DNA from 3 places in the Microbacterium sp. NPDC058345 genome. Region 1 is predicted to be linked to each of the others. Evidence: predicted binding sites of a transcription regulator. Region 1 holds the regulator's gene; each other region holds the start of a gene.
What was found. Region 1 encodes LexA, which represses DNA repair genes until DNA is damaged. Its sites were predicted from a motif close to TCGAACANNTGTTCGA; they were not measured.
Positions count from the first base shown of each region.

Region 2: a site for LexA is predicted at 2,713-2,728, ahead of ACFWH5_RS11585 (DUF222 domain-containing protein). Genes of this name have one in related genera too.
Region 3: a site for LexA is predicted at 2,948-2,963, ahead of ACFWH5_RS06930 (DUF222 domain-containing protein). Genes of this name have one in related genera too.

Region 1 is NZ_JBHXIG010000004.1:178,166-184,528, reverse strand. Features, by position in the region: gene ACFWH5_RS15285 (SseB family protein) at 1-618, opposite strand, end outside; gene priA (bifunctional 1-(5-phosphoribosyl)-5-((5-phosphoribosylamino)methylideneamino)imidazole-4-carboxamide isomerase/phosphoribosylanthranilate isomerase PriA) at 602-1,348, opposite strand; gene hisH (imidazole glycerol phosphate synthase subunit HisH) at 1,450-2,085, opposite strand; gene hisB (imidazoleglycerol-phosphate dehydratase HisB) at 2,082-2,684, opposite strand; gene ACFWH5_RS15265 (histidinol-phosphate transaminase) at 2,681-3,799, opposite strand; gene ACFWH5_RS15260 (LysM peptidoglycan-binding domain-containing protein) at 3,846-4,211, opposite strand; gene lexA (transcriptional repressor LexA) at 4,485-5,171, shown strand; gene metE (5-methyltetrahydropteroyltriglutamate--homocysteine S-methyltransferase) at 5,235-6,363, opposite strand, start outside.
Region 2 is NZ_JBHXIG010000002.1:796,723-803,085, reverse strand. Features, by position in the region: gene ACFWH5_RS11595 (Glu/Leu/Phe/Val dehydrogenase dimerization domain-containing protein) at 1-75, shown strand, start outside; gene ACFWH5_RS11590 (NUDIX domain-containing protein) at 186-1,148, shown strand; gene ACFWH5_RS11585 (DUF222 domain-containing protein) at 1,200-2,702, opposite strand; gene ACFWH5_RS11580 (formylglycine-generating enzyme family protein) at 2,819-3,808, shown strand; gene ACFWH5_RS11575 (YidH family protein) at 3,805-4,167, shown strand; gene ACFWH5_RS11570 (DUF202 domain-containing protein) at 4,164-4,520, shown strand; gene ACFWH5_RS11565 (RNA-binding S4 domain-containing protein) at 4,528-4,908, opposite strand; gene ACFWH5_RS11560 (lysoplasmalogenase family protein) at 4,905-5,573, opposite strand; gene ACFWH5_RS11555 (GNAT family N-acetyltransferase) at 5,634-6,215, opposite strand.
Region 3 is NZ_JBHXIG010000001.1:1,463,716-1,470,078, reverse strand. Features, by position in the region: gene ACFWH5_RS06945 (M13 family metallopeptidase) at 1-38, opposite strand, end outside; gene ACFWH5_RS06940 (lipase family protein) at 88-2,094, opposite strand; gene ACFWH5_RS06935 (DUF1992 domain-containing protein) at 2,223-2,801, opposite strand; gene ACFWH5_RS06930 (DUF222 domain-containing protein) at 2,994-4,475, shown strand; gene ACFWH5_RS06925 (MATE family efflux transporter) at 4,726-6,048, shown strand; gene ACFWH5_RS06920 (hypothetical protein) at 5,976-6,363, opposite strand, start outside.

The sequences.
Region 1 (6,363 bases):
CACCGACACGTCGATCACCGCCAGTTCGTGCGCGACGCTCTGCTGGAGCGCCGTGAACACCTCTGGCGAAAGGAAGCTCGGTTCCCACCGCTGGTTCTGCGCCACCGCCCACACGGCAGGGCGCCGGATGACGAACTCGGTGTCAGACGCCGGATCCAGCACGATCAGGTCGGTCTGCTCACTCGACGCGGACAGGGCCACGCGCTTGGCCTCGACGGGGATCGGCCGCGCCGTGGCATCCCACCGTGCCATCGTCTCGACCGACGAGAAGACGGGCTGCACGCGGCGACCGTCGGGGGCGGCGACCGTGACGATCGAGAGCTCCTGCGTCTTGTCGACCTTCAGCCCGGTCGGGCCCACGCCCTCCTCGCCCTTCGCCGCGACGAGGGGCACGAGCACTCGCGCGTCACGGAACGCATCGACGACCTCGGCCTGGCTGCCTACCCCCGCGCGGAAGCCCAGCAGGGCCGAAAGGAGCGCGGGGTCTGCGGAGCCGTCATCCGCGGCGTGCGGGTTGGACTCGAAGCTGCGCCCCTCCCACGGCACTCCCGCCGAGTCGCCGGCGTCGCCGTGCGAATGGGGCGTGTCGTGATCGCAGCCGTCAGTCTCCGGCGACATCCAGCGCCTCGGCGAGGGTGAACTTGCCGGCGTACAGCGCCTTGCCGACGATCGCGCCCTCGACGCCCAGGTGCACGAGCTCGCGCAGCGCGGCGATGTCGTCGAGGCTCGAGACGCCGCCGGACGCGATCACCGGCTTCGGGGTGCGCGAGGTGATCTCGCGCAGCAGGTCGAGGTTGGGTCCGCGCAGCGTGCCGTCCTTCGTGACGTCGGTGACGACGTAGCGGCTGCATCCGGCCTCTTCGAGACGCTCGAGCACCTCCCAGATGTCGCCGCCGTCCTCCGTCCATCCCCGCGCCGCGAGCGTGGTGCCGCGCACGTCGAGCCCGACGGCGACAGCCTCACCGTAGCGTCCGATGACATCCGCAGCCCACTCGGGGTTCTCCAGCGCCGCGGTGCCGAGGTTGATGCGGTTGGCACCCGACTCCAGAGCCGCCTCGAGGCTGGCGTCGTCGCGGATGCCGCCGGAGAGCTCGATGTTCACGCCGCGGTACTGCTTGATGACCTTGCGCAGGATCCCGGCGTTGCTGCCGCGTCCGAACGCCGCGTCGAGGTCGACGAGGTGGATCCACTGCGCCCCCTGGTCGACCCACTCGCCCGCGGCGTCCACGGGGTCGCCGTAGCTGGTCTCGGTGCCAGCCTCACCCTGGGTGAGACGCACCGCCTTGCCGCCGGCGACGTCGACCGCGGGCAGCAGGATCAGGGCGGGTGACTGTGCGAAATCGTTCATGACGTCCTAGGAGAGGGAATCGGGAATGGCTGTGCAGGCACGAGAGACGAGGGTAGTCGGGGCGCGAGCGGGCATCAAACCCTCCGGCGGATCGGCACCGGTCAGAGGGACTCGACCCAGTTGCGCAGCAGACGGATGCCGGCGTCGCCGGACTTCTCGGGGTGGAACTGAGTGGCCGACAGCGGACCGTTCTCGACCGCGGCGAGGAAGCGCTCCCCGTGCGTGGCCCACGTGACGGCGGGCCGCGGGAACGGCGCGACCACGTCGAGCTCCCAGGTCTTGGCCGCGTAGGAGTGCACGAAGTAGAAGCGCTCCTGCTCGATGCCCCGGAACAGGACGCTGCCCTCGCCGGCCTGCACCGTATTCCACCCCATGTGCGGCAGCACCGGCGCGTCGAGCTCGGTCACCGAACCCGGCCACTCCCCCAGGCCCTCGGTGTTCTGCCCGCGCTCGACGCCGCGCTCGAACATCACCTGCATGCCGACGCAGATGCCGAGCACCGGACGACCTCCGGCGAGTCGGCGTTCGATGATCTCATCGCCGCCACGCGCGTGCAGTGCTTCGCGCACCGCGGCGAAGGCGCCGACACCCGGCACGAGGAGTCCGTCGGCCTCCAGGGCCGCGCTGCGGTCACCGGTCAGCTCGACGTCCGCACCGGCGGCGGCGAGGGCCTTCACGGCGGAGTGCACGTTGCCGGACTCGTAGTCGAAGACGGCGACGCGAGGTGCGCGGCTCACAGCGCACCCTTCGTCGACGGGATGCCCTCGACCAGCGGGTCGAGCGCCTTGGCCTGCCGGAACGCGCGAGCGAACGCCTTGAACTCCGCCTCGGCGATGTGGTGCGGGTCGCGCCCGCCGAGCACGCGCACGTGCACGGTGAGGCCCGCATGGAAGGTGAGGGCCTCGAAGGCGTGACGAACCAGCGAACCCGTGAAGTGCCCGCCGATCAGGTGGAACTCGAAGCCGGCGGGCTCGCCCTGGTGCACGAGGAAGGGACGCCCGGAGACGTCGACGACGGCCTGCGCGAGCGCTTCGTCGAGCGGCACGAGCGCGTCACCGTAACGCGAGATGCCCGCCTTGTCGCCGAGCGCCTCGCCGATCGCCTGACCGAGCACGATGGAGACGTCCTCGACGGTGTGGTGCGCGTCGATGTGCGTGTCGCCGGACGCGCGTACGGTCAGATCGGTCAGCGAGTGCTTCGCGAAGGCGGTGAGCATGTGGTCGAAGAACGGCACGGAGGTGTCGATGCTGCTGCGCCCGGTGCCGTCGAGGTTCAGCTCGATCTCGACGGTCGACTCGGACGTGCTGCGGGTGCGACGTGCGGTGCGTGCGCTCATGACGCCGATCCTACCGAGGCGGCGGGCGACGGATCGCTGATCGAGGCCAGGGCGTCGAGGAACGCGGTGGTCTCGGCCTCGGTGCCCGCGGTGACCCGAAGGTGACCGGGGATGCCGACGTCGCGGATCAGCACGCCCCGCTCGTAGAGCGCCTGCCAGACCGCCTTCGGATCGTCGACGCCGCCGAACAGCACGAAGTTCGACCACGACTCGTGCGGTGCATAGCCGAGGGCGACCAGGGTGGCCGTGATGCGGTCGCGCTGCACCACGATCTCGTCGACCATCCGCAGCATCGTCGTCGAGTTGCGCAGCGCCGCGACCGCTGCCGCCTGCGTGAGCGCACTGAGGTGGTACGGCAGGCGCACGAGGCGCAGCGCGTCGATGAACGCCGGATCAGCGGCGAGATAGCCCACCCTCGCGCCCGCGAAGGCGAACGCCTTGCTCATGGTGCGAGAGACCGCCAGCCGAGGGCGCCCGTCGAGCAGTGTGAGCGCGGATGCCGCGTCGTGCGGGGCGAACTCGTGATAGGCCTCGTCGACGATCACGACCCCCCGCGCGGCTTCGTACACGGCTTCGACGACGTCGAATCCCAGGGGTGTGCCGGTCGGATTGTTGGGCGAGCACAGCAGCACGACATCAGGGTCGGTGGCACGCACCTGCCGCGCCGCCTCGTCAGCCGTGATCGAGTAGTCGTCTTCGCGGGTGCCGGCCGTCCAGCGCGCGCCGGTGCCCTGTGCGAGCAGCGGGTACATCGAATAGGTCGGCCCGAAGCCGAAGACTGTGCGACCCGGACCGGCGAACGCCTGCAGGATGTGCTGCAGCACCTCGTTCGATCCGTTGCCGGCCCAGATGCGCTCGGCGGTCAGACCGTGGCCGAGATAAGTCGCGAACGCCTGCCGCAGCGCGGTGAACTCCCGGTCGGGATACCGGTTCACCTCGCGCAGGGCCCGGGCGATGCCGTCGAGGATGTCGTCGGCCACCTCATCGGGCACCGGATGGGTGTTCTCGTTCACGTTCAGCGCCACCGGCAGCGGCGCCTGTGGCGCGCCGTACGGAGTCAGCCCGCGAAGGTCGTCGCGAAGGGGCAGATCGTCAAGAGAGGTCACCCTTCCCATCGTAGAGCGCGCACCTCGGCCGACCCTGCGCGTGACGTCACACGGTTCAGTCGGCGTACTCCGCGGGAAGCGCCAGCGTGGTGCCGGTCTGGATCATGCCGCTCGGCAGGCTGTTCAGACGCATGATGGCGTCGACGACCTCGCGCGGGTCGGCATCGGGCGCCGCATCGGCCGCGATCGACCACAGAGTGTCGCCCGGCATCACCGTGACCGTCTCGAACGACGGCACTGCGGCCTGCTCCCCCGAGGCCAGCGCGGATCCGCCCGCCAGCGCGGAGAAGACGATCCCGGCGGCGACCGGCGCCGAGGCGAGGGCGAGGAGCACGCGGCGACCGCGTGCGGTCAGTCGCAGCCGTGTCGCCGGCGCAGCGGTGCGTGCGGTCATCGGCGGCTGGATGCTGATGGTGCTCATGGTGTGCTCCTCTTCTTCTCCGCCTCGACGGCGGGAAGCTTTCGCATCCGGCATTCGGCCGGGAATGCCGGATGCGAAGCTGTGTTCCGAATGTATCTTCGATATCGAACAGCTGTCAAGAATTCTTCGAACTTCCGTTCCCGATCAGGCCGACACGCTCGAACAGATCTTCCGAATTCGGCGAAATCTCGGATACGGTTTCGATAACGACAGCCCACCACGGGCCACCGACATTCGAACCGGACGCCTCGACAGAGCGCATGGAGGAGCAGCATGAGCGAGAACCCCGCCCCGGCATCCGAGGCGCCGCGCACGCGTCGGCGCAAGAACCTGAGCGCCAAGCAGATGGCGATCCTCGAGGTCATCCAGACCTCGATCGCCCGCCACGGCTACCCGCCGAGCATGCGCGAGATCGGCGACGCCGTCGGCCTCAAGTCCCTGTCCAGCGTCACGCATCAGCTGGGGCAGCTGGAACTCAGCGGCTACCTGCGCCGCGACCCGGGCAAGACGCGTGCCATGGAGGTGCTCATCGACCTGCCCGGCACGAGCACCGAGAACCCGGCCGACAGTGCGCCCGCGGTCGGCGACGCCGCCCTGGTGCCGCTGGTCGGGCAGATCGCGGCCGGCGTGCCGATCACCGCCGAGCAGCAGGTCGAGGAGATCTTCCCGCTGCCGCGGCAGCTGGTGGGCAAGGGCGACCTGTTCATGCTCAAGGTCAACGGCGACTCGATGATCGATGCCGCCATCTGCGACGGTGACTGGGTCGTGGTCCGCACGCAGAACACCGCCGAGAACGGTGAGATCGTCGCGGCCCTGCTCGACGATGAGGCCACCGTGAAGACCTTCCGGCAGCGCGACGGACACACCTGGCTGCTCCCCCGCAACTCGTCGTTCGAGCCGATCCTCGGCGACGACGCCGTCGTCCTCGGCAAGGTCGTGGCGGTGCTGCGCGCCGTCTGAGATTCCTGCGCATACGGGGAACGCCTCGTCCGGAGCATCCGGACGAGGCGTTCCTCATTTCGATCAGGCGGGGACGGTGACGTCCTCGCGGACGCGACGGGTGGCCTCGACGATGTTGCGCAGCGACGCCACCGTCTCGTCGTAGCCGCGCGTCTTCAGACCGCAGTCAGGGTTCACCCACAGCTGACGCAGCGGCAGCTCGTCGACGGCCCGCCGCAGCAGCGACTCGACCTCATCGGCGCTGGGCACGCGGGGCGAGTGGATGTCGTAGACGCCGGGGCCGATGCCGTGGTCGAAGCCCGCCTCGGCCACCTCGGCGACGACCTCCATGCGGCTGCGCGCCGCCTCGATCGAGGTGACGTCGGCGTCCAGCGCGCGGATCGCGTCGATGACGACGCCGAACTCCGAATAGCAGAGGTGCGTGTGCACCTGTGTCGCCGCGGCGGCGCCTCCCGTCGCGAGCCGGAACGAGCGCACCGACCAGTCGAGGTAGGCGGGCTGGTCCGCCGTCTTCAACGGCAGCAGCTCACGCAGCGCCGGCTCGTCGACCTGGATGATCGCGATCCCCGCCGCCTCGAGGTCCGCGATCTCGTCGCGCAGCGCCAGGGCGACCTGGTCGGCGGTCTCGCCCAGCGGCTGGTCGTCGCGGACGAACGACCAGGCGAGGATCGTGACCGGCCCGGTGAGCATGCCCTTGACGTGCTTGACGCTCAACGACTGCGCGTAGGACGCCCAGGAGACCGTGATCGGCGCGGGACGCGACACGTCACCCCACAGGATCGACGGCCGCGTGGCGCGCGATCCGTAGGACTGCACCCAGCCGTGCTCGGTCACGGCGAAGCCGTCGAGGTTCTCTGCGAAGTACTGCACCATGTCGTTGCGCTCCGGCTCGCCGTGCACCAGCACGTCGAGTCCGAGATCCTCCTGCAGCGCGACCACACGATCGATCTCGGCCTTGAGGAACGCCTCGTAGTCGTCCGCGGGGAGCTCGCCGCGGAGGAACTGCGCGCGGGCGCGGCGGATGTCGCCGGTCTGCGGGAAGGAGCCGATCGTGGTGAGCGGCAGCGAGGGCAGGTTCAGGGCCTCCTGCGCCGACTCGCGCTGCTCGTAGGAGACGCGCGAGAAGTCCGCCTCGGCGAGCGTGCGACCGCGCACCGCGCCGTCACGCACGCCCGGCGCGTCCTTCCGGTCG
Region 2 (6,363 bases), on a different contig from region 1:
GTCACGCCGCTGCAGGCGGCCGAGGAGCTGGCTGCGGCCCGCCTGCAGGCCGCGGCGGAGCTGCCGGTGCGCTGACCCTACCCGCGCGGTATACGTCGCATGCCGCGGCCGAGCGGCTGGTGGGCCGACCCCTGCCCGCGCGCACCCTGCATGCCGCGGCGGCGTGGCTGTGAAAGGCTGGACGGGTGACGATCATCCCTCCCTCGCCCGGTGAGCCGCGCCGCCCGCAGGGCCCGCGTGACAGCGGCGATGCCTGGGTGGTCGCGCCGACGGGGGAGAAGTACTGGGGTCGCTACGGCGCCGCGGGGCTGCTGGCCGTGGACTCGCAGCGCGGGGTGCTGCTGCAGCATCGGGTCGGGTGGAGTCACTTCGGCGGCACCTGGGGGCTGCCCGGTGGGGCGCTGCACGAGGGCGAGCTCGCGCTGGACGGCGCGCTCCGCGAAGCGCAGGAGGAGGCCGGCATTCCGGACGGCGCCGTGCGGGCGCGGTTCTCGAGCGTGCTCGACCTCGGCATCTGGTCGTACACCACCGTCGTGGCCGACGTCGTGCGGCCGTTCGAGCCGGTGATCAGCGACCCCGAGAGCCTGGCGCTGGAATGGGTGGCCGTCGACGAGGTCGGCGAGCGTCCGCTGCACCCCGGCTTCGCCGCGGCCTGGCCGATGCTGCGCGACCTGCTGGGCGTGCGACCGGCGATCGTCGTCGACGCCGCGAACGTGGTCGGATCGGTGCCCGACGGCTGGTGGAAGGACCGCGCCGGCGCGGCCGGAAGGTTGGGACGGCGCCTGTCGGCATGGGCGTCGGGCGGCGTCGCGGCTGCGCGACTCGGTCTCGACGCCGACCGCTGGTACCCGCCGGTATCGATGGTCGTGGAGGGCGAAGCGCGAGCGGTGCCGGATGCCGCCCACCTGGGCGACCGGTCGGAGGCGCAGGCGGACAGCGGATCGGATGCTGCCGCGCGACGCGGCGCGATCGATCTCGTGCGGGCGACGGGGCACGGCGACGACGCGATCGTGGCGGCGGCTGAGCGCCTGATCGCGAACGGACGCGCCGTGACGGTGGTCACCAGTGATCGCGAACTGCGCGAGCGCGTGCAGCACGCCGGCGCGAATGCCGAGTCGGCCGGCTGGCTGCTCGGGCAGCTCGACTAAATCGGCGAGATCGACGAGATCGACGCGCGCGGGAGCGAGCCCTGTCGGCGGTCAGAATGGTGCGTCGGCCGGTAGGTCGGTCCAGTCCGGTGCGAACGCGTACTTTCCCGGCGGTCGTTCGTCCGGTGGTGGCTCGGTGGGGATGAACATGACCCGTCGCCGGGGTGGGTCGGTGTAGGTGCGTCCGGTGGGGCTGGTCCATTCGAGGGACCAGTCGGGCAGTTGTCGGGCGGTCCAGCGGTGTTCGTCCGGGATGCTGGGGTGCTTGATCACGTGGTGGGCGGTGCAGAAGTGGCTGAGGTTGCACAGCGTGGTGCGGCCGCCTTTGGCGTAGTCGTGGTTGTGGTCGAGCTCGCAGCGGGCGATGGGCCTCCGGCATCCGGGGAAGCGGCACTGCTGGTCTCTCGCGCGCAGGAAGCGGCGCATGGATTCCGTGGGCGTGTAGGTGTCGGTCTCGGTGACCATGCCCTGGGGGTCGAGGAACAGGCGCGTCCAGCCGGTGTTGCGTCCGGCGATCGCGCGGGCGATGTCGGGGTGCAGGGGGCCGGTGCCGTCGATCTCGGCGGGCCGGTCGTCGGCGCCGGTGAGGGTGGTGGCGGCGACGGTGACCTGCACGGTCGCGGTGATGTTCTGCAGTGCGGTGCCGTGCGCGTCGGTCGGATCTGTCGCCAGCAGCAGGTCGGTGAACAGGTCGGCGCGGATCTGGTCCATCGTGCGCTCATCGCCCGGCACGTGGATGATCGCGGGGCTGTCGTCGTGGAACAGCGGATCGGCGGCGAGGATGCGCTCGATCGCCTCCCACCGGGACTGCTCATCAAGATCGAGCCCGTCGTCGTCGATGGGGGCACCGTACTCGTCGTCGGGTTCGGGTTCCAGCGGGGGAAGCACGGGGGTGCGGTCGGCGGTGCGCAGGTCGCGGGCCATCGTGGTGAGCCGGTCGTGGATCGCGAGGGCGAGGTGCTCGGGCAGCACCGCCTGCAGCAGGGCGAGCCCATCACCGACCGAACGCACCGTGACCGACCGTTCAGAGAGGGCGCGTTCGTGACGCTGCACCACCGTGACGCCCGCGAGGGCGGCAGCGACCTGGCGGGCGTGCGCCCTGGTGCGGGCGGGTGTGTCGTGCTCGGCGACTTCGAGCACCGCCGCCTCGAACAGCGCCACCGTCCCCGGTTCGACGGAACCGTCGCGTACCGCTTCGCGCACCACATCCGCTTCGTGCACGATCTCCCGCACATGCGCGGCAGTGATCCTCCCCGCCGCATGCGCGTCGGCCACGGCCGGCAGGTCGTCATGCAGGATGCGCGCGTCGGAGAAGGCGCACTCCATCGAGCCCTTCGCGATCCGGCCCGCGGCGGCGTACTCGCACACCGTGGACCGCAGAATCGCCTCTCGGTGCAGCGGAGCATCCGCGATCTCGTCCTCCATCAGCGCCCACCGCTGCGCCAGCAAGTCGGCCGCCTCCGCCTGCAACGCTGCGATCCGCTGCTGCACATCCACCCACGCATCCAGCAGCGACTCACGCTGTGCGATGCGATCGGGGACGTCGGTGACCATGCCTCTAGTTTAGAACAAAGATACGAACGATGGAAGAGGTGTGCAGAACTTTTTCGCCTGATCTCTCGCTCGTCGCGACGTCAGGGTCATGCCGCCGAGCGCAATAGGCTGATGCCATGGCAGAGCGGAACGACGACGGCGGGTGCGGCCCGGGTTGCACGTGCGCCCCTCCCGGACGGAGTCAGTTCCTCACGATCGGATCCGCGCGCCCTGCCGAGCCGGCGACGACCGCGGGCGGCGGCCGCCACACGATCGAGCAGGCAGTCATCCCTGCAGGGACGTTCGTGATGGGCGACTCCTCGGGCGACCGCAATCCCATGGATGGAGAGCTGCCGCAGCATCCGGTCACACTCGACGGGTTCGAGATTGACGTGACCGCAGTGACCAACGACGACTATGCGCGCTTCGTCGCGGACACGGGGTATCGCACCGAGGCCGCGACGTTCGGGTTCTCAGCGGTGTTCCATCTCGCGGTGGACGCACCCGATGACGACGTCATGGGGTCGGCATCCGGCACGCCGTGGTGGGTCGGCGTGCGCGGGGCGGACTGGTCGCATCCCGGCGGAAGGAACTCGACGCTCGACGGCCTCGGCGACCATCCTGTCGTGCACATCAGCTGGAATGACGCGCGGGCCTACTGCGCCTGGGCCAGGCGGCGCCTGCCCACCGAGGCGGAGTGGGAGTACGCCGCGCGCGGAGGGCTGGATCGCGCGAAGTACCCGTGGGGCGATGACGAGGTGGATGCCGGCGGCTGGCGCGCCAACATCTGGCAGGGCGAGTTCCCGGTGCGCAACACCCTGGAGGACGGCTTCCTGACCACGGCGCCGGTGCGCTCCTTCGAGCGCAACGGGTACGGGCTGTGGCAGCCGGTCGGCAACGTCTGGGAGTGGTGTGCTGACTGGTTCGATCCGCGCTACTACGGCGCCTCGCCCGCACAGAACCCGCAGGGGCCGGACGGTGGCGGCGCGCGCGTGCTGCGCGGCGGAAGCTACCTGTGTCACATCTCCTACTGCAACCGGTACCGCAACTCCGCCCGCTCGCAGAACACGCCCGATTCGTCGATGGGGAACGCCGGATTCCGCACGGTCGCGGCGGTGTCATCGTGACGCGGGGGCGATTCCCGGCATCCGTCTTCGGGGTGGGCGACGAGCCCGATGCACGGTTCTCGCTGGCCAACGAGCGTACCTTTCTCGCCTGGAACCGCACGGCTCTCGCGCTGATCGCCGGAGGTGTCGCGCTCGAGGCGCTCGGCCTCGACCTGCATCCGGTGCTCCGGCTGATCGCTTCGCTCGTGCTCATCGCCGCGGGTCTGGCGCTTCCCGTCATCGCCTGGGTCGAATGGGCGCGCACGGAGCGCGCCCTGCGTCTGCAGGCGCCGCTGCCCGGGTCGCACACCGGTCTGGTGCTCTCGGCCGTCATCGTCGTGGTCGGCGTGCTCATCGTCTTCGGCGTGCTGCAGCGATGACCTCGAGCGGGTCCTTCGATCCCGGTCTGCAACCCGAGCGCACCGAACTGGCGTGGCGTCGCACGGCGCTGGCGATCGGCGTCGGGTCGCTGCTGGCGCTGAGGGTGTTCCCGCCGCTGGCGCGAGGCGGCGTAGAACTCGCGGCATCGCTCGCGCCGGGCCTGCTCGGCTTCGGTTTTGCCGCATGGCTGGTCGTCGCCGCCCGGAGGCGCTACCGCCGCTGGTATCGGGCCCTCTCCACCGGCGCGCGTCGCGAGTCGCCGGGCGCGGCGCTTCTGCTGGCGGTCACGGTGTTCGTGATGACGACGGCCCTCGTCGGTGTCGTCGTCATCGGTCTCGTGATCGTGCGCTGACGCGCCGTCAGTCCGACTGTTCGTCGCGGCCGCGCAGTCGGTCGATGTCGCGGCGCTCGCGTTTTGTCGGGCGCCCCGCACCGCGGTCACGGACCGCGACCATCGCGACGGGTTCGCGCGGGGGAGTGCGGTCGTCGTACGCCGTGACGGCGACCGGGGCACCGACGCGCTTCGAGAGCGTCTGGCGCACGGCGAGGATGCGGTCGAAACCCGAGATCCGCACGCGCACCTCGTCGCCCGGCTTGACGGTCTGCGCGGCTTTCGTGCGTTCGCCGTTCACGCGTACGTGCCCGGCGCGGCATGCGGTCGTCGCGGCGGAGCGGGTCTTGTAGATGCGCACCGCCCACAGCCAGCTGTCGACGCGCACGGGCTTGATCGACTCGATCATCGCGCGCCTTCCTTGGCGAGAGTGCGCAGCACACCCCAGATGATGAGACCCTGCCCGATCGTGTAGGTGAGCATGACGGCGGGGCCGGTCCAGGCGGGCATGGCATCGGGCAGGAAGAGCCGGAACGCGAGGATCGAATCGCTCATGAGGAAGAAGGCGCCGCCGACGGCGACGATCGGATGACATCTGGCGGCCGTCGCGGCCGTGCCGGCGAGCACGATGCCGTAGGCGGCGACGGCGAAGAAGAGCGATCCGGTGTGCGGGCCGAGGACGACGAGCATTCCCACCCACCACGCGGCGTAGACGAGCGTCCACCACGGAAGCGGGCGGATGCGCGCATGACGCAGGAACAGCGCGATGTAGCCGATGTGCGCGATGCCGAAGAAGAGCAGCATCAGCGGAAGCTCCGGCCCGCCGGGGAAGAACGTGCCAGCTCCGTCGCCCAGCCATGAGAACAGCAGTGCGCCGAGCAGCAGCGAGAGCACCGCACGTGGACGCAGCCGGGATGCCGCGAGAAGGATCGGCAGCGCCAGGAGGGGCATGAGGGTCAGCTTGGTGGGGGCCGCAAGCGGGCTGTCGACGGCGAGGGCGACGACGTGGATGGCCGACAGCGCGACGTACGGAATCCAGGCGATCACGTCGAGAGGGCGGATGCTGCGGCGCATCCCCTCATCGTATTCACCGCCGGGCGGGGCCGACGTCGTCAATCAGTGGCGGAGGGTGCGTCAGTCGAGTTCACGCACCACGAGGACTCGGCCCTGCGTGAGCTCACCCGTCTGGCGGAACCCCTGGGCGAGGAAGGTGGAGCGCGCGCCGTGGAACAGATCGTTGGAGCGGTGAGTGCCCTCGGAAGTGTCGACCGGGTAGGCCTCGATGAGCCGCGCGCCCGACGTGCGGGCGTACTCGACGGCCGAGCGCAGCAGCTCGGCGTTCAGGCCCTTGCCGCGGTGCTCACGGCGCACGACGAAGCAGGTCACCGACCACACGCCGGGGTCGTCGAGTGGTTCGTCGGTGGCTGCGACGATCGCGCGGGTGCGGACGATGCGGGTCTGCGCCGCGCGCGGCCCGATGCGGATCCACCCGGCTGCCTCGCCGTCGACGTACGCGACCAGTCCCGGAGCAGGTCCGGTCTGGATCTCATCGTGCAGCATCTCGCGGCGCTGCTCGACGTTCGTCGCCTCCCACTCCTTGTTGCTCACGACCGGCCAGATGCACTGGCAGCTGCGGCCGTCTCCGCCGCCGCTGAGCGAGTGCTGAACATCGTCCCACCGGCTGATCGTCGCGCGTTCCGTGGTGATCGTGGTCATGCAGGGCACGGTACGCGCAGCGCCCGACATCGGCAACGAGGTGTCGCGCCACGCCCGGCCCACGCGGTTCGCGGTGCTCGTTCGGGTCGGCTAGGATAGGGGAGTTGCCCGCGCGGAAGCGCGGTCGTCCACGGGCTGTGGCGCAGCT
Region 3 (6,363 bases), on a different contig from region 1:
TCCGAGACGGCGAGGCCGGAGGGCAGAACGTCTGTCATGTCACCAGCCTATGCGGCGGTCGGGACACCGCGCCCGCTCGGCATCCGCTCAGCAGGATCCGGCGGTCGCCACCCCGGCGAGTCGATCGCGCGTCCACGCCATGGCCTCCTCGATGGCCGGCGAATCCGTCTCGACGAGCGACAGGTGATCGCGCCCGCCGTATCCGCGATAGTCGACCGTCGCTCCCTCGCCGCACAGCCGCTGCGCGTAGGCGGACTGCATGTCGTAGGCGATCAGCTGATCGTCCACACCCTGCCCGAGCAGCACGGGGACGCCGTCCGACGCCGGCGGGATGTTCTGCGTCAGCCGCTCGCCCAGCGCTCCCGTGATCGGGTCGGCCGCGAGGATGCTCGGGTCGTCGGTGAGGGCCATCACGGTGAGCACCGAGACGAGCATGTCGGGCGCGGCGAGGCAGCGCGTGGCCATCTCACGTACCGTGACGTCGGCGCCGGGGCGGATGTAGCGGCTGAACGGCACGTCGTCGTAGATCTCGCTGTACGCCGAGATCACGAACGACGCGAAGACGCTGCCGCCGGTCACCTCGGGCAGCCGCTCGACGAGACCCGCCAGGTCGCTCGCCGGCGCGAGCGCCACCGTACCCGAGAGGGGCACGTCGGGTGCGTAGTGCTCGGCGATGGCCGCCGACCACAGCGTCGCGCCGCCGCCCTGCGAGTGGCCCCAGGCCACGGTCTGATCGGTGATGCCGGCGGCGTCGAGTGCGCGCGCGGCGCGCACCGCGTCGAGTTCGGCCCTGGCGCTGCCCTCGCCGATGAGGTACGGATGCGGGCCCTCCGTGCCCAGGCCGATGTAGTCGGTGGCGACCAGCGCCCAGCCCTGCTCCAGGATGCGGTCGAGCACGAACATCGCGCCGGATCCGAACGGGTCGGTGGCCAGCGACGGTGCGCAACTGCGATCGAATCCGGTCGTGCCGTGGTGCCAGGCGATCGCCGGGTGGTCCTGCCCGTCATCCGGCGCCACGACGATGCCGCTCGCCACGGCCGGGCTGTCGTCGCCGTGCGTGGTCGTGTACAGGATGCGCCAGGCGACCGCGCCGGCGGGAACACCCCGCGTGAACGGCTCGGCGCGGATCAGCTCTCCCGGCTCACCCGGCACCGAGCGCGGCGCGGCGTAGAAGTCGTCGACGACGGGCGTTCCCTCGCGCAGGGTGATGCTCGCCACGACAGCACCGGCGGCGAGCACGACCGCGCAGACGGCCGCGATCGTCCGCATCCAGCGGCGCGCGACGGTGTCACGACGGTGTCGCCGATCGCGCGGGCGGCGGGCGCGCAGCATCCGGAGCAGTGCCGCGGCGCCGACCACGGTCAGCGACGCACCGAAGACGACGGCCACGACGAGAAGGGTGATGTCGGGCCACACGATGGCGAGGATGCCGAAGGCGATGGCGGCGGCGCCGAGCAGCACCTCGGCCACCCGCCGGTCGAGCGGATGCGCGCGGCCCAGCACGATCGCGCTGACGCCGACGGCACCGCGCACGATGAGCGTCACGCCCACGACGATGGCGACGGCGCGCACGGTGAGGTTCGGCAGCACGAGCACGACGGCGCCGGTGAGCACGAGGGCCGCCGAGAGCAGCATGCGCAGCCGGTCGCCGCCTGCGGCGGGAACCAGCAGTTCGAGAAGCCCGCCCAGCACGAGTCCGGCTCCGATGAGCAGAGCGAGCACATCGAGGGCGGTGGTGGGGCGCGCGATGAGGACGATGCCGACGAGGACGGCGGCGGACGCGAGCACGGCGACCACGCGCTTGGGCAGGCGCCGGGCGAGACGCAGGACGGCGGGTTCGCGCTCGTGCGTCTCGGAGGCGGAGAGTGGAGGGGTGGATGCCGCGGCCGGGTCGGGGTCGGGTGACGCGGGGGCGGGGGCGCGTGTCGCGGGGTCGGGTGCGGCGCTGGGGTCGGGCGCGGGTGCGGCGCTGTCAGGCGCCGGGGCGGCGGCGTCTGGATCAGCTGCGCCGGCGGCAGGCTCAGCCGTGCCGGCGGTGAGCGCGATCTTCTGCGGTTCGGAGTGCGATGCGCCGGATTCGGACTCGGATGTCACGGCGCCAGCCTATCCAGCGTGCCCGCTCGGGTCAGCGTGCGCTCCTGGAACGGTCTCGATTCGCGCCTGCGTGACGCATCGGCGGCTGCTCTCCCGCGCCTGCGTGGCTCGTCGGCTCCGGCTCTGGCTCAGCGCCGGCGCCACCGGCGCAGGCGTCGTCGCGAGGCGGCATCCGTCTCGGCCTCGGCATCCGCGGCCGCCTTGGCCTCCGCCGCCGCCCGCGCGGCGTCACGACGTTCACGCCACGCGATGATCTCGGCCTCGACGTCCCGCGTGCGGGTGACCACGGGCGGCCCACCGTGCAGCTGTCGCCGGGCGTCGATGACACGGCGGTTGAAGTCCTCGAGCACGGCTCGCACGTCGTCCTCGCGACGCAGCGCGTCGAGCTGACCGTCCAGCTCGCGATCCTCCACGCGCAGCAGCAGTGCCGGCGGCCCGAGACCCGACAGGTTCTCGTTCTCGATCTTGCGGCGGATCCACCAATCCGGATCGTGGCGGCTGCCCAGCCCTTCGATCGGCTTGCCGGCACCGGGCAGATCGTCGAAGTCGCCGCGCCGGATCGCGATCTGTATCGCCGTCTCGACGAACTGTGCCTGGTTCTCGGCGTTCAGGACCAGCGGCGGATCGCCGTCGCCTTCGGAGGGTGCATCCGCACCTGCGTCACGCCGCGCCCGATACCGGGCGGCCTCGCCCATCGCGTCCGACATCGCATCACCTCCGGCTTCTCCAGGCTACGCCGGACGCAATGTCGGAGGCCCCTCCTACGATGAAATCAGCAGTTCACACCGGACAGAGTTGAGAGAACGCTCCCGCGAGCACAGTGGAAGACACCGGCTGTTTTCATCCATCGACGGAGAACGCGTGTTCTTCAGTCACCACGCGGAGAGTGGGTTCCGGACGTGTCCGAACATCTGTCGCCCCTGCACGAGGCCGTTGCCGCGCTCGACGCGGTGTGGGCGGATGCCGGTGCCGCGTCAGAGCTCTCGCGCTTCCAACTGGTCGGAGCGAACGACGCGATCGGGAAGTTGCGCCGCCGGCTGGACGCTCTGCACGCCGAGGTCGCGGCGGCGATCGCCCACGAATCGCGCACCGAGCTGGGAGCGGACTCTCTCGCCAAGCAGCAGGGGTACCGCAACCCTGCCCAGCTGATCGCGGCTTCGACCGGATCGTCGTCGGGGGACGCGGCTCGGCTGGTGCAGGTCGGCGAGGCGACCGCGGCCCGCGCCGATCTGCTCGGCGCCCCGCTTCCCCCGAAGTACCCGGCTGTGCAGGCGGCCCTCAACAATGGTTCGCTCGGTGCTCCCGGTGCGAACATCATCATCAGGCTGCTCGAGCGCGTTCGACCCCGGGTCGGCAGAGAGCGCGTCGCAGAGGCCGAACGACAGCTTACGGAACGCGCCGTCGGACTCTCGCTCGATGAGGTGCGCCGACTCGTCGCCCGCGCCGAAGCGCAGCTCGAGCCGGAACTGCTCGAACAGCGTGAAGAGGAGCGATTCGCGCAGCGCTCGCTGACGATGTTCCAGCGCGACGGCAACCTGCACGTCTCGCTCGTGACGACGGTCGAGTCCGGCGCGCCGATCATCGCCGCCCTCGACGGCTACGTGTCGAGTCAGTTCGCCGCCCGCAAGGATGCGCCGGACGCGGATGCGGCAGACGCCGACCGGCGCACGGTCGCGATGATGCGGGCCGATGCACTGAGCGTGATCTGCTCGCACGTCACCGGATGCGACAACGATCGGGTGCCGCTGAACGGTGCCACCGTCGTCGTGCGCGTGAACCTCGACGATCTGACCGCGGGAAGCGGGCACGGCACCATCGACGGAATCGAACAGCCCGTCAGCATCAGCGCTGTGCGGCGGATGGCCGCCTCCGGCGGCGTGATCCCGTGCGTTCTCGGCTCCGACGGCGAGATTCTCGACTGGGGGCGAGAGAGGCGATTCTTCTCCCCCGCTCAGAAACTCGCCCTCGCCGAACGCGACGGCGGATGCGCGATGTGCGGCCTTCCGCCGAGTATGACCAAGGCGCACCACCTGAGATGGTGGCTGCGCGACGGCGGCACGACCGATCTCAGCAACGGCGTGCTGCTCTGCGAGACCTGTCATCACCGCATTCACGACAACGGGTGGGAGATCCGCATCGAGCCTCCACCCGGCGGACCGCCCGGCAGCGGTGGGCGCGGTGATGGCGGTCGCGGCGAGGGTCGCGGTGGCGGCGAGGACGGACGTCCTCGTGGCGGGCGCAGTGGCGGGCGTGGTGGCGGGCGTGGTGGCGGCACCGGCGTGCACACCACAGCGAAGGTGTGGTTCATTCCTCCCGCGTACGTCGATCCGGATCGCACACCACGCCTCGGCGGCAGGGCCAGATATGAGATCGCGGCGTGAGGCACGACTCTGCCCGGACCCCGACCCGGGACCTTCCGAGCACCGAGCACCGAGCGCCGGCTCCGGCCCCGAGCACCGAACACCGAACACCGAGCGCCGAGCGCCGAGCGCCGAGCGCCGAGCGCCGGGCGCCGGGCGCCGGGCGCCGGGCGCCGGGCGCCGAGCCTGCGTACCCAGCCTGCGTACCGAGCACCGGCGCCGCGCGAGCGTGCCTTCGCGTCGGCATCGATCCAGCCCATAGGCTCGAACGGTGCCCGCCGCCCGTACCCTGAACCGAGAGATCCTGCGCCTCGCCGTACCGGCGCTCGGGGCACTGGTCGCGGAGCCCGCCTTCCTCATCGTCGACGCCGCCCTCGTCGGACACCTCGGCACCGTGCCGCTCGCCGGCCTCGGCATCGCCAGCGCTGTGCTGCAGACGATCGTCGGGCTGATGATCTTCCTCGCGTACTCCACCACTCCCGCCGTCGCCCGTAGGTTCGGTGCCGGCCATCCGGGCGACGCCGTGTCGGTCGGCATCGACGGGATGTGGCTCGCGCTCGGGCTCGGCGCTGTGCTCGCCGCCTCCGGCGCGATCGCCACTCCCTGGATGGTGTCGCTGTTCGGCCCCACCGCCGACGTCGCCGCGCAGGCCGTCACCTACCTGATGATCTCGATGTGGGGCCTGCCCGCCATGCTCGTGGTCTACGCCGCCACCGGCCTGCTGCGCGGCATGCAGGACACCATGACCCCGCTCTGGATCGCTGGGCTGGGCTTCGGAGCGAACGCGCTGCTCAACTGGCTCTTCATCTACGGCCTCGGCTGGGGCATCGCCGGATCCGCGTTCGGCACGGTCACCGCCCAGTGGGGCATGGTCGCCGCGTACGTCGTCGTCATCCGCCGCCTCGCGCTGCAGCACGGCGCCTCGATGAAGGCCCAGCGCGACGGCATCCGGGGCACTGCCCGCTCGGGCGGCTGGCTCTTCCTGCGCACCGTCAGCCTGCGCATCGCCCTGCTCACCACCGTCGGCGTCGCGACCGGAATCGGTACCCGAGAGCTGGCCGGATGGCAGATCGCCTTCACCATCTTCTCCACCGCCGCGTTCGCCCTCGACGCCCTGGCCATCGCGGCCCAGGCGCTGATCGGCAAGAGCCTCGGCGAGGGCTCTCACGACCAGGTCCGCCGGGTGCTGCGCCGCACCGTCGCTTGGGGCGCCTGGTTCGGCGTCATCGTCGGCGCGCTCATCGCCGCGCTCTCGGGCGTGCTCGGCATCGTCTTCACTGGCGACGCCGACGTCGCCGCCCTCGTGCAGCCGGCGTTCCTCGTCCTCGCCATCGCCCAGCCGGTCGCCGGCATCGTTTTCGTGCTCGACGGGGTGCTGATGGGCGCGAACGACGCGAGATACCTCGCCATCGTCGGCGCGCTGAACCTGGTGCCATTCCTGCCCGCCCTCTGGATCATCTCGGCCACCGGCGTCGACGGCTCCACGGGCCTCGTCTGGCTGGCCATCGCCTTCTTCGGCATCTACCTGCTGGCCCGCCTGGGCACCCTCGGCTGGCGGGTGCGCACCGATCGCTGGATGGGCGTCACCGTCTGACGAGGAGCGCCAGGGATGGTGCGGTCGATGGTCCACGGCGACCTGAAGGCATAGAGGGCGCGCCGCAACCATGAGCTCAATGCCGACGCCGACGCCGACGCCGCCGCGAGGCAGACGCCGATGCCGATGCCGATGCCGATGCCGAGACGGTCCACGTCCGCGACCTGAGGTCCGCTGCCGACGTGCGCCTTACGGTCGCCGCACATCTGCGCTGAGCGTCGCGGCCGCCCGAACCCGAGTCGGTTTGGGCGACCGCCGCCCGCCTGGCTCACCCGTGCACGTACCCCGCGCCGTCCGCCGCCGCGGGCGCCCCTT